DNA from 2 places in the [Clostridium] hylemonae DSM 15053 genome. Region 2 is predicted to be linked to the other one. Evidence: predicted binding sites of a transcription regulator. Region 2 holds the regulator's gene; the other holds the start of a gene.
The links. Region 2 encodes HrcA, which represses chaperone genes, less so after heat shock. Its sites were predicted from a motif close to TGTTAGCACTCNNNNNNNNNGAGTGCTAACA; they were not measured.
Positions count from the first base shown of each region.

Region 1: the regulator HrcA is predicted to act here: its motif matches at 1,975-2,005, upstream of LAJLEIBI_RS01580 (Hsp20/alpha crystallin family protein).

Region 1 covers NZ_CP036524.1:326,705-331,129, forward strand. The annotation lists gene smpB (SsrA-binding protein SmpB) at 1-420, shown strand, start outside; gene LAJLEIBI_RS01570 (hypothetical protein) at 456-692, shown strand; gene LAJLEIBI_RS01575 (magnetosome magnetite crystal formation protein family) at 711-1,349, shown strand; gene LAJLEIBI_RS01580 (Hsp20/alpha crystallin family protein) at 1,469-1,894, opposite strand; gene LAJLEIBI_RS01585 (leucine-rich repeat protein) at 2,375-4,425, shown strand, end outside.
Region 2 covers NZ_CP036524.1:2,249,628-2,254,052, reverse strand. The annotation lists gene LAJLEIBI_RS10455 (ABC transporter permease) at 1-138, opposite strand, end outside; gene LAJLEIBI_RS10450 (ABC transporter ATP-binding protein) at 140-868, opposite strand; gene LAJLEIBI_RS10445 (hypothetical protein) at 1,044-1,337, shown strand; gene hrcA (heat-inducible transcriptional repressor HrcA) at 1,605-2,648, shown strand; gene grpE (nucleotide exchange factor GrpE) at 2,654-3,349, shown strand; gene dnaK (molecular chaperone DnaK) at 3,387-4,425, shown strand, end outside.

The sequences.
Region 1 (4,425 bases), 1.9 Mb from region 2:
CACGATTATTTTATCCTGGATACTTACGAGACCGGCATAGCCCTGCACGGGACGGAAGTAAAGTCGCTGCGCATGGGCAAATGCAGTATAAAAGAATCGTTTATCCGGATAGAGAACGGAGAAGTATACATCTATGGCATGCATATCAGTCCTTATGAGAAGGGAAATATCTTTAATAAAGACCCGCTCAGGGTGAGAAAACTTCTGCTCCACAAGTCGGAGATCAACAAGATGCTCGGCAAGACGAAGGAGAAGGGGATTGCCATAGTTCCCTTGAAGGTGTATTTCAAAGGAAGTCTCGTAAAGGTGGAGATCGGCCTTGCCAAAGGAAAGAAGTTATATGATAAGCGTCAGGATATCGCAAAGAAAGACCAGCAGCGGGAAGCCCAGAGAGATTTTAAGGTGCGCAATCTCGGATAGACGGCGGTATCGGCGTACAGAATGGAGGATATGAGATGGTACCTGTAAATAAGGAAGACCTGCGCAGGCTGGTCACTCAGACGACGGTAGAGACATATGAAGAACTGACGCCCCAGCTCATTGGGCTGATCGACGGGACAAAACACAATGAGAAACTTACAGAAGCGCAGAAGCAGGATGAGATTTCACTGCACATGATGGGATATGTAAAGTCATGTACCAATGAGATCATTATTGAAGTGCTTTCTGAGATACTGGGACTTACAGAATAAAGTGACGGAGGATAAGACATGGGCTATTGTATTAAATGCGGCGCAAAAGTCGGTGACGGTATAAGATACTGCCCCCAGTGCGGTGCAGAGATCCCTGCACAGGGACATCAGGAATACACGTACGGGCAGGATGCGTACGGACAAAACACTTACGGAAATGATACATACGGACAGAACGCGTACGGACAGGATACGTACGGACAGAACGCATATGGACAGGATACATACCGGCAGGAGTATGGCAGGCAGGACAGTAAAACAACAGGCCCCGGCAGCGGGAACAGGCAGGGCGGCGGGACATATTTTGACAGGGATGATGTACGTTCAAACAAAGGGGTGGGCGTGCTGTCATATCTTGGCATACTGGTTCTCATACCGCTGCTTGCCGGCAATAAGAATTCCGAATACGTCAGATTCCACTCCAATCAGGGACTCGTATTATTCATCACATCGGTGGTAATAAATCTGCTTTCAGGCAACTGGGTATTTGGACTGCATTCTCTGATCAGCTTCAGCGGCTGGTGGTTTGGATGGATCTTCGACCTCATTGGACTTGTATTATTTATATTTGCGGTCATGGGGATCGTATACGCATGCAGAGGTGAAAAAAAGGAACTGCCCTTTATCGGCCAGATCCATCTGCTCAGACGTGAATAGGCAGACTGCTGCGGGAAGCCTGGCGGGCAGCGAAAAAGAGAGGGTGTCCTCAAAGTCATGTGATGACTTAAGGGGGCGCCCTCTCTTTGGCTGTTGAGATTCACGGAACTTTATTCCGATTATTCGATGGTTATTAACTTGGGTTGTTCTTCAACTTTCTGCACTTCTTTCGGGATCTGAAGAAGAAGCACTCCGTCCCGGAAGGATGCTTTGATATCATCCTGTGTTATCTTGTCTCCCACATAGAAGCTTCTGTTGCAGCTTCCGGTGTAGCGCTCTTTGTGCAGGCAGTTGCCCTTTGCGTCTTTTTCTTCTTTTGTCTCATCGCGGTTTGCTGTGATCGTCAGATAACCGTCTTTTAAGTCTGCCTTGATGTCCTCTTTGGCATACCCGGGAAGTTCCATCTCGATCATATAGCTGCCGTCTTTTTCGTGAATGTCAGTCTTCATGATCTGTGAAGATGAATTCTCGAACGGACGGGAAAAGAAAGGGTCTTTAAACATATCATCAAATAAATTGTTAATACTTCTGTTTGCAAGTAACATAGGTCATTCCTCCTTGAATATTTGTGATTTGCTTTTTGTTGCATTTGTTTTATTTGCTATATATTATATATAACACTAATTATCAGCACTGTCAACAGTTGAGTGCTAATATTTTTGATTTTTTTTAATTATCTGGATGGCAGATGGTTTTTCTTCCAAGAACAGACTCGTTTCAGGGGATTTTTGGAGTGTTTGCGGACAGCCTTGCGCGCCTCGTCGGGGTAATAGGCCGCCAGTACCTCTCGAAGCACCGGTCCGCGCAGCCGCGCTCCTAAAAGACACAGCAGCATGAGAAAAAGTGTCAACTTTTTTCTCACTTAATCGTCTATTCCAGTTTGCATTTTGGTATGCTATACTGTTCTTAGCTAACAAACAGGGTACGGAAAAGCGCTGGCAGTTCTCCCACGGGCACGCCTATTTCCTGTGGGAGAAGCGGCAGATCAAAACAGTTTGATCCGTTCTGACGAAGGAGGAATCCACATGAAGAAAGCAAAGAAAAGCATACTGGCACTGTTGCTGGCGGTGATGATGCTGTTCTCGCTGGCGCCGGCGCCGGTGTTTGCCACCGGCGCGGACGACGCGCCCACGGGCAGCAGCACACAGACGAAAGCATCCGAAGGGGCCCCTTCGGATGTCGGGAGCGGAGCTCCCGACATAATAACCTCTGAACAGCAGACGGACGGAGCGCAGACCGGCGCGCAGTTCGACCAAAGCGGAACGGTGGACCTGAACAGGTACGATTCTTTTGAGGAGGCGGCCTCTGCCCAGACCAATGAGCCGCGCACCCAATATACCACCCTGAAAATCACAGGGAAAACCAATAGAGATACATGGACGACCGACGACCGGAACTATTTCCGAACAAACTTCTCGAGAGTGGCCGAACTGGATTTGGGGAACTTTACCGGTACGTTTGGGGAGAGGGCATTTGAAAAAAGCAGTATAGAGAAAGTGCGCCTGCCCGCTGATGTGTCGATTCCTATCTATATGTTCTCAGGCTGCAAAAGCCTGGCCACGCTGTCTGTGGGAAGCAACTTACCCGCCTCCGGAGTGATCGACCTGACCGGCTTTACCGCAGCCTACAGCGATAGGGCCTTCGAGGACTGTACTTCTATCAAAGAGGTAAAGCTGCCCGCTGATGTGGCGATTGCTAACGCTATGTTCTCAGGCTGTAAAAGCCTTGCCACGCTGTCCGTGGCAGGCAATATAAACGCACAGGGAGGAGTGATCGACCTGACCGGCTTTACCGCAATCTACAGCGGTACTAGGACCTTCATGGGCTGTACTTCCATCAAAGAGGTAAAGCTGCCCGCTGATGTGGCGATTCTTGACTATATGTTCTCAGGCTGCGAAAGCCTTGCTACGCTGTCTGTAGGAAGCAACTCATCTACACCCAACGTGATCGACTTGACCGGTTTTACTGCGGCCTGCGGCATTGATGCCTTCCAGGACTGTACTTCCATCAAAGAGGTAAAGCTGCCCGCTGATGTGGCGATTGGTAATTATATGTTCTTAGGCTGCAACAGCCTAGCCACGCTGTCTGTGGCAGGCAATATAAACGCACGGGGAGGAGTGATCGACCTGACCGGCTTTACCGCAGCCTACGGCTATAATGCCTTCGCGGGCTGTACTTCCATCAAAGAGGTAAAGCTGCCCGCTGACGTGGCAATTAGTGATTTTATGTTCATTGCCTGCAAAAACCTGGCCACGCTGTCTGTGGCAGGCAATATAAACGCACAGGAAGGAGTGATCGATCTGACCGGCTTTACAGCAGCCTACGGCGGCAGTGCCTTCGCGAGCTGTACTTCCATCAAAGAGGTAAAGCTGCCCGCTGATGTGGCGATTGGTGGTTATATGTTCTCTAGCTGCGAAAGCCTAGCCACGCTGTCTGTGGCAGGTAATATAAACGCACAGGGAGGAGTGATCGACCTGACCGGCTTTACCGCAACCTACAGCGAGAGTGCTTTCGGGGCCTGTGATTCCATCAAAGAGGTAAAGCTGCCTGCTGATGTGGCAATTAGTGATTTTATGTTCATTGCCTGCAAAAACCTGGCCACGCTGTCTGTGGCAGGCAATATAAACGCACAGGAAGGAGTGATCGATCTGACCGGCTTTACCGCAACCTACGGCGGTGGTGCCTTCAGGGCCTGTGATTCCATCAAAGAGGTAAAGCTGCCCGCTGATGTGGCGATTGGTGATTATATGTTCTATGGTTGCGGCAGCCTAGCCACGCTGTCTGTGGAAGGCAATATAAACGCACAGGGAGGCGTGATCGATCTGACCGGCTTTACCGCAGCCTACGGCGATGATGCCTTCAGGGACTGCATTTCCATCACGGAGGCCAGGCTGCCCGACGCGGCCATTTCACAGGAAGTGTTTATCGGCTGCACTAATCTTGATGTGCTGATGTTTTACGGCGCCGGCGCCCCCGGCGTGGGATTCAAAGCTTTCTCCGGCGTACACGACGGCGGCACGCTGTATTACCCGCAGGGCGGTATGGACTATACCAAAGGAACCTTCGGCGCGCCGGA
Region 2 (4,425 bases):
CTGATCTCCGGCGATCTTGTAGGTGAAATCCAACAGGAAGACCGAAGCGGCGGCGAGCACGACGGTCACGATCAGGCATACCCAGAAATATTTTGCCTTCCCTAATTTATAAAAGTCATTTCTAAGCAAGTTCCTCATCTTACATACCTCCTATTCTTTTTAAGAAATAATCTTCCAGATCCATGGACTTATGAGGGTCAGAGCCGTGGCAGCGCTCCCACAGTTCGTCCTCTGTGAATTCTTCGATCAGTTTCCCCTGATGTATTATGCCGTATCTCGTGGCAAACTTGGACAACTCCCCCAGAATGTGGCTTGAAATAAGGACTGTGATCTCCCGTTCCTTATTTAACTTAAGGATCAGTTCACGGATCTCCTTTATGCCTTCCGGGTCCAGTCCGTTAGTCGGCTCGTCGAGGATGAGCAGTTCCGGGCTGCCGGTTAAGGCGATGGCGATGGCAAGCCGCTGGCGCATTCCGAGAGAAAAGTTTTTGGCTTTTTTCTTTCCTGTGTCGTCAAGGCCTACAAGCGCCAGAATCTCGTCCGCCTGGGCGGTGTCTTCTCCCTGAAGCCTGCACTGAGCGATCAGATTCTCCCGGGCGGTCATGCCGGGATAAAATGCGGGAGATTCGATGACTGTGCCGATCTTCCTGCGGCCTTCGAGAAGGTCGGGCTTTCCAAACAGAAGGATATTTCCGTCGCTTGGCGCGGCGAGACCGGTGATCATCCGGATGAGGGTAGTCTTTCCGGCTCCGTTTTTTCCGATAAACCCGTAGATGTCACCTTTATGTATCGTCATAGAAAGATCACTGACTACAGGGCGGCTGCCGTACCGTTTTGTGATATGGTTCGTTCTCAGTATAACACTCATGTAAATGCCTCCTTTATGTGTATTGCAAATTGTACTATTGATTTAGTACAATAATATAATAGTACAGAAGAAAAGTCAAGTGTAATTTTAAAATGTGGAAGCGCCATTGAGTTTTACGGACAATACAGGTATAATGATTTTATGAGAACGAAACAAGATCAGGAGGATATGTTATATGAAGATTTATGATTCAGTAAAAAAAGAAGAGGTTGAGATCGACGGCACAAAAGGCCTTATAAATGTAATGAAGGACGGGCGCCAGGTCGATCTGTATCTGAAGGAGAAGAAGACAGACGAGGACGGCTATCTTACATGGGATGTGGAACATTGGTCAAGTGTTGACGGAAAGCGTTTTATCCGGTGCTATTCTCTGGAAGGAAGAGTGCTCAGCGAATCGACCGGCCACAATATCTACGATCTGGAAAATGATTTTAAGCCGGAGGAGGCAGAGAGAGCGGAGCTCAGTTAAAAGGCGGCAGGTACATAGGCCATAGAAATAAAGACAGTCCGGGATAGATGAGAAATTGACAGCTATCCCGGATATTTTTGTGTCGCCCGGGCAATGAGGCTTTATGAGGTGATTTATGCGGCGCTGAATATTTTGTGTTTCAATATAAAAAAAGTATAAACAGTGTTGACAAATAAAATCTATAGTGATACATTAATAAACGAAGATATTAGCACTCGGTTTAAAAGAGTGCTAACAGGCTGAAAATCCGGTAAAGGAGGCGAATAGATGGTATCAGAACAAAGGCTGGACGAACGTAAGATGAAGATACTTCACGCGGTCATCCAGAACTATTTGGAGACCGGGGAACCGGTCGGCTCCAGAACCATTTCCAAGTACACGGACTTGAATCTCAGCTCTGCCACGATCAGAAATGAGATGTCGGATCTGGAAGAAATGGGATACATCTTGCAGCCCCATACATCGGCAGGGCGTATTCCTTCAGACCGTGGATACAGGCTCTATGTAGATATGCTGATGGAGGAGAAGGAACAGGAGCTGAATGAGATGCAGGAGCAGATGCTCGACAAGGCAGACAAGATGGAACAGCTTCTGAAACAGGCGGCAAAAGTGCTGGCCAACAGCACGAATTATGCAACCATGGTATCCACTCCGCTCAACAGCGGCAATAAAATAAAATTCCTTCAGCTCTCGCAGGTAGACGAAGAGCAGGTGATCGCAGTTATCGTGCTCGGAGGAAATGTTATCAAGAATAAGATAATCGACATGGAAGAGCCGGTCAGCAATGAGAATCTGCTGAAGCTCAATATGCTGCTTAATACGACGCTCAATGGCATGTCCATCGAAGATATCAACCTGGGACTGATCGCAAGGCTGAAAGAGCAGGCAGGTATACACAGCGAGGTCATCGGCCATGTGCTCGATGCGGTCGCGGATGTGATCCAGGTCGATGATGAGATGCAGATATACACAAGCGGCGCCACGAACATTTTCAAATATCCGGAGCTCAGCGACAAGCAGAGCGCACAGGAGATCATCAGCGCTTTTGAAGAGAAGCAGCAGCTGACAGAGCTGGTGACCCAGACACTGTCACAGGAAGACAATACGGGCATTCAGGTATATATAGGAGATGAGACGCCGGTACAGACGATGAAAGACTGCAGTGTTGTGACCGCAACCTATGAATTAGGCGAAGGGATGAAGGGCACGATAGGTATTATCGGACCGAAGAGAATGGATTATGAACATGTGCTCAAATCTATGAAAAAGCTGCAGAACGAGCTGGACCAGATGTTTCATAATAATGACTAGGAAAGGTGGAAGAACCCTTGGAAAATAATCAGGAAAACAAAAGTAAAGAAGATATGGTAAAAGAGGCAGTGGAGGAAGCGAAAAAGGCGGCATCCGAAGCAGCGGATGAGCAGCCGGAAGATCAGGAGGCCGAAGGCGCCACAGAGGCAGACGGCAAGACGGCAGAGGAGGCGGAAGACGCCAAAGATAACTGCGGGGACGAGGATTCCGACGAGGCTGAAAAGGCCGACAAAAAGATCAAAAAATTTGGCAAGAAGCCAAAGAAAGATAAAAAAGATGAAAAGATCGAGGAACTGACGGACAGACTCACCCGTCAGATGGCAGAGTTTGATAACTTCCGCAAGCGTACGGACAAAGAAAAATCACAGATGTACGAGATAGGAGCGAAAGATATCATAGAAAAGATCCTTCCGGTAGTGGATAACTTCGAGCGCGGACTTGACGCCGCAGCGGAGGAGAAGGAAAATCCGTTTGTACAGGGAATGGATAAGATCTACAAACAGCTTATGACGACGCTGGAAGAGATAGGGGTGAAGCCGATCGAGGCCGTAGGCCAGGAGTTCAACCCGGACTTCCACAATGCGGTGATGCACGTGGATGATGAGGCGCTCGGCGAGAACATTATCGCGGAGGAATTCCAGAAAGGTTATATGTACCGTGACTCTGTAGTGAGACACAGTATGGTAAAAGTAGCAAACTAACACTAAATTTGAAAATAAAAATCAGGAGGAAAAAATCATGGGCAAGATTATTGGTATTGACTTAGGAACAACAAACAGCTGTGTAGCTGTTATGGAAGGCGGACAGCCGACAGTTATCGCAAATACAGAAGGTGCAAGAACAACACCGTCTGTCGTGGCATTCACAAAGACAGGAGAACGTCTTGTAGGTGAGCCTGCAAAACGTCAGGCAGTCACAAATGCTGAGAAGACGATCTCTTCTATCAAGAGAGAGATGGGGTCTGATTACAAAGTTACGATCGACGACAAGAAGTTTTCACCGCAGGAGATCTCTGCAATGATTCTTCAGAAGCTGAAAGCCGACGCGGAAGGCTACCTCGGCGAGAAAGTAACGGAAGCGGTCATCACCGTACCTGCATACTTCAACGATGCTCAGCGCCAGGCTACAAAAGACGCAGGAAAGATCGCAGGACTTGATGTAAAGCGTATCATCAACGAGCCTACGGCAGCAGCGCTCGCTTACGGGCTTGACAATGAAAAAGAGCAGAAGATCATGGTATATGACCTGGGCGGCGGAACATTCGACGTATCTATCATTGAGATCGGCGACGGTGTCATTGAAGTATTGTCTACTGCAGGTAATAACAGACTCGGCGGCGATGACTTTGACCAGAAGATCACAGACTACATGCTGGCAGAATTTAAGAAAAATGAAGGCGTTGACCTGTCCACAGACAAGATGGCGCTCCAGAGACTGAAAGAAGCGGCAGAGAAGGCAAAGAAAGAGTTGTCCTCCGCTACAACGACAAACATCAACCTTCCGTTCATCACAGCTACATCTGAAGGACCGAAGCATTTTGATATGAACCTTACAAGAGCCAAATTCGACGAGCTGACACACGACCTTGTAGAAAAGACAGCAGAGCCGGTTAAGAGAGCGCTCTCCGACGCGGGCCTCAATTCTTCTGAACTTGGCCAGGTACTGCTTGTAGGCGGTTCTACACGTATCCCGGCTGTTCAGGAAGAGGTGAAGCGTCTGACAGGAAAAGAACCAAGTAAATCCCTGAATCCTGACGAATGTGTTGCACTCGGCGCAT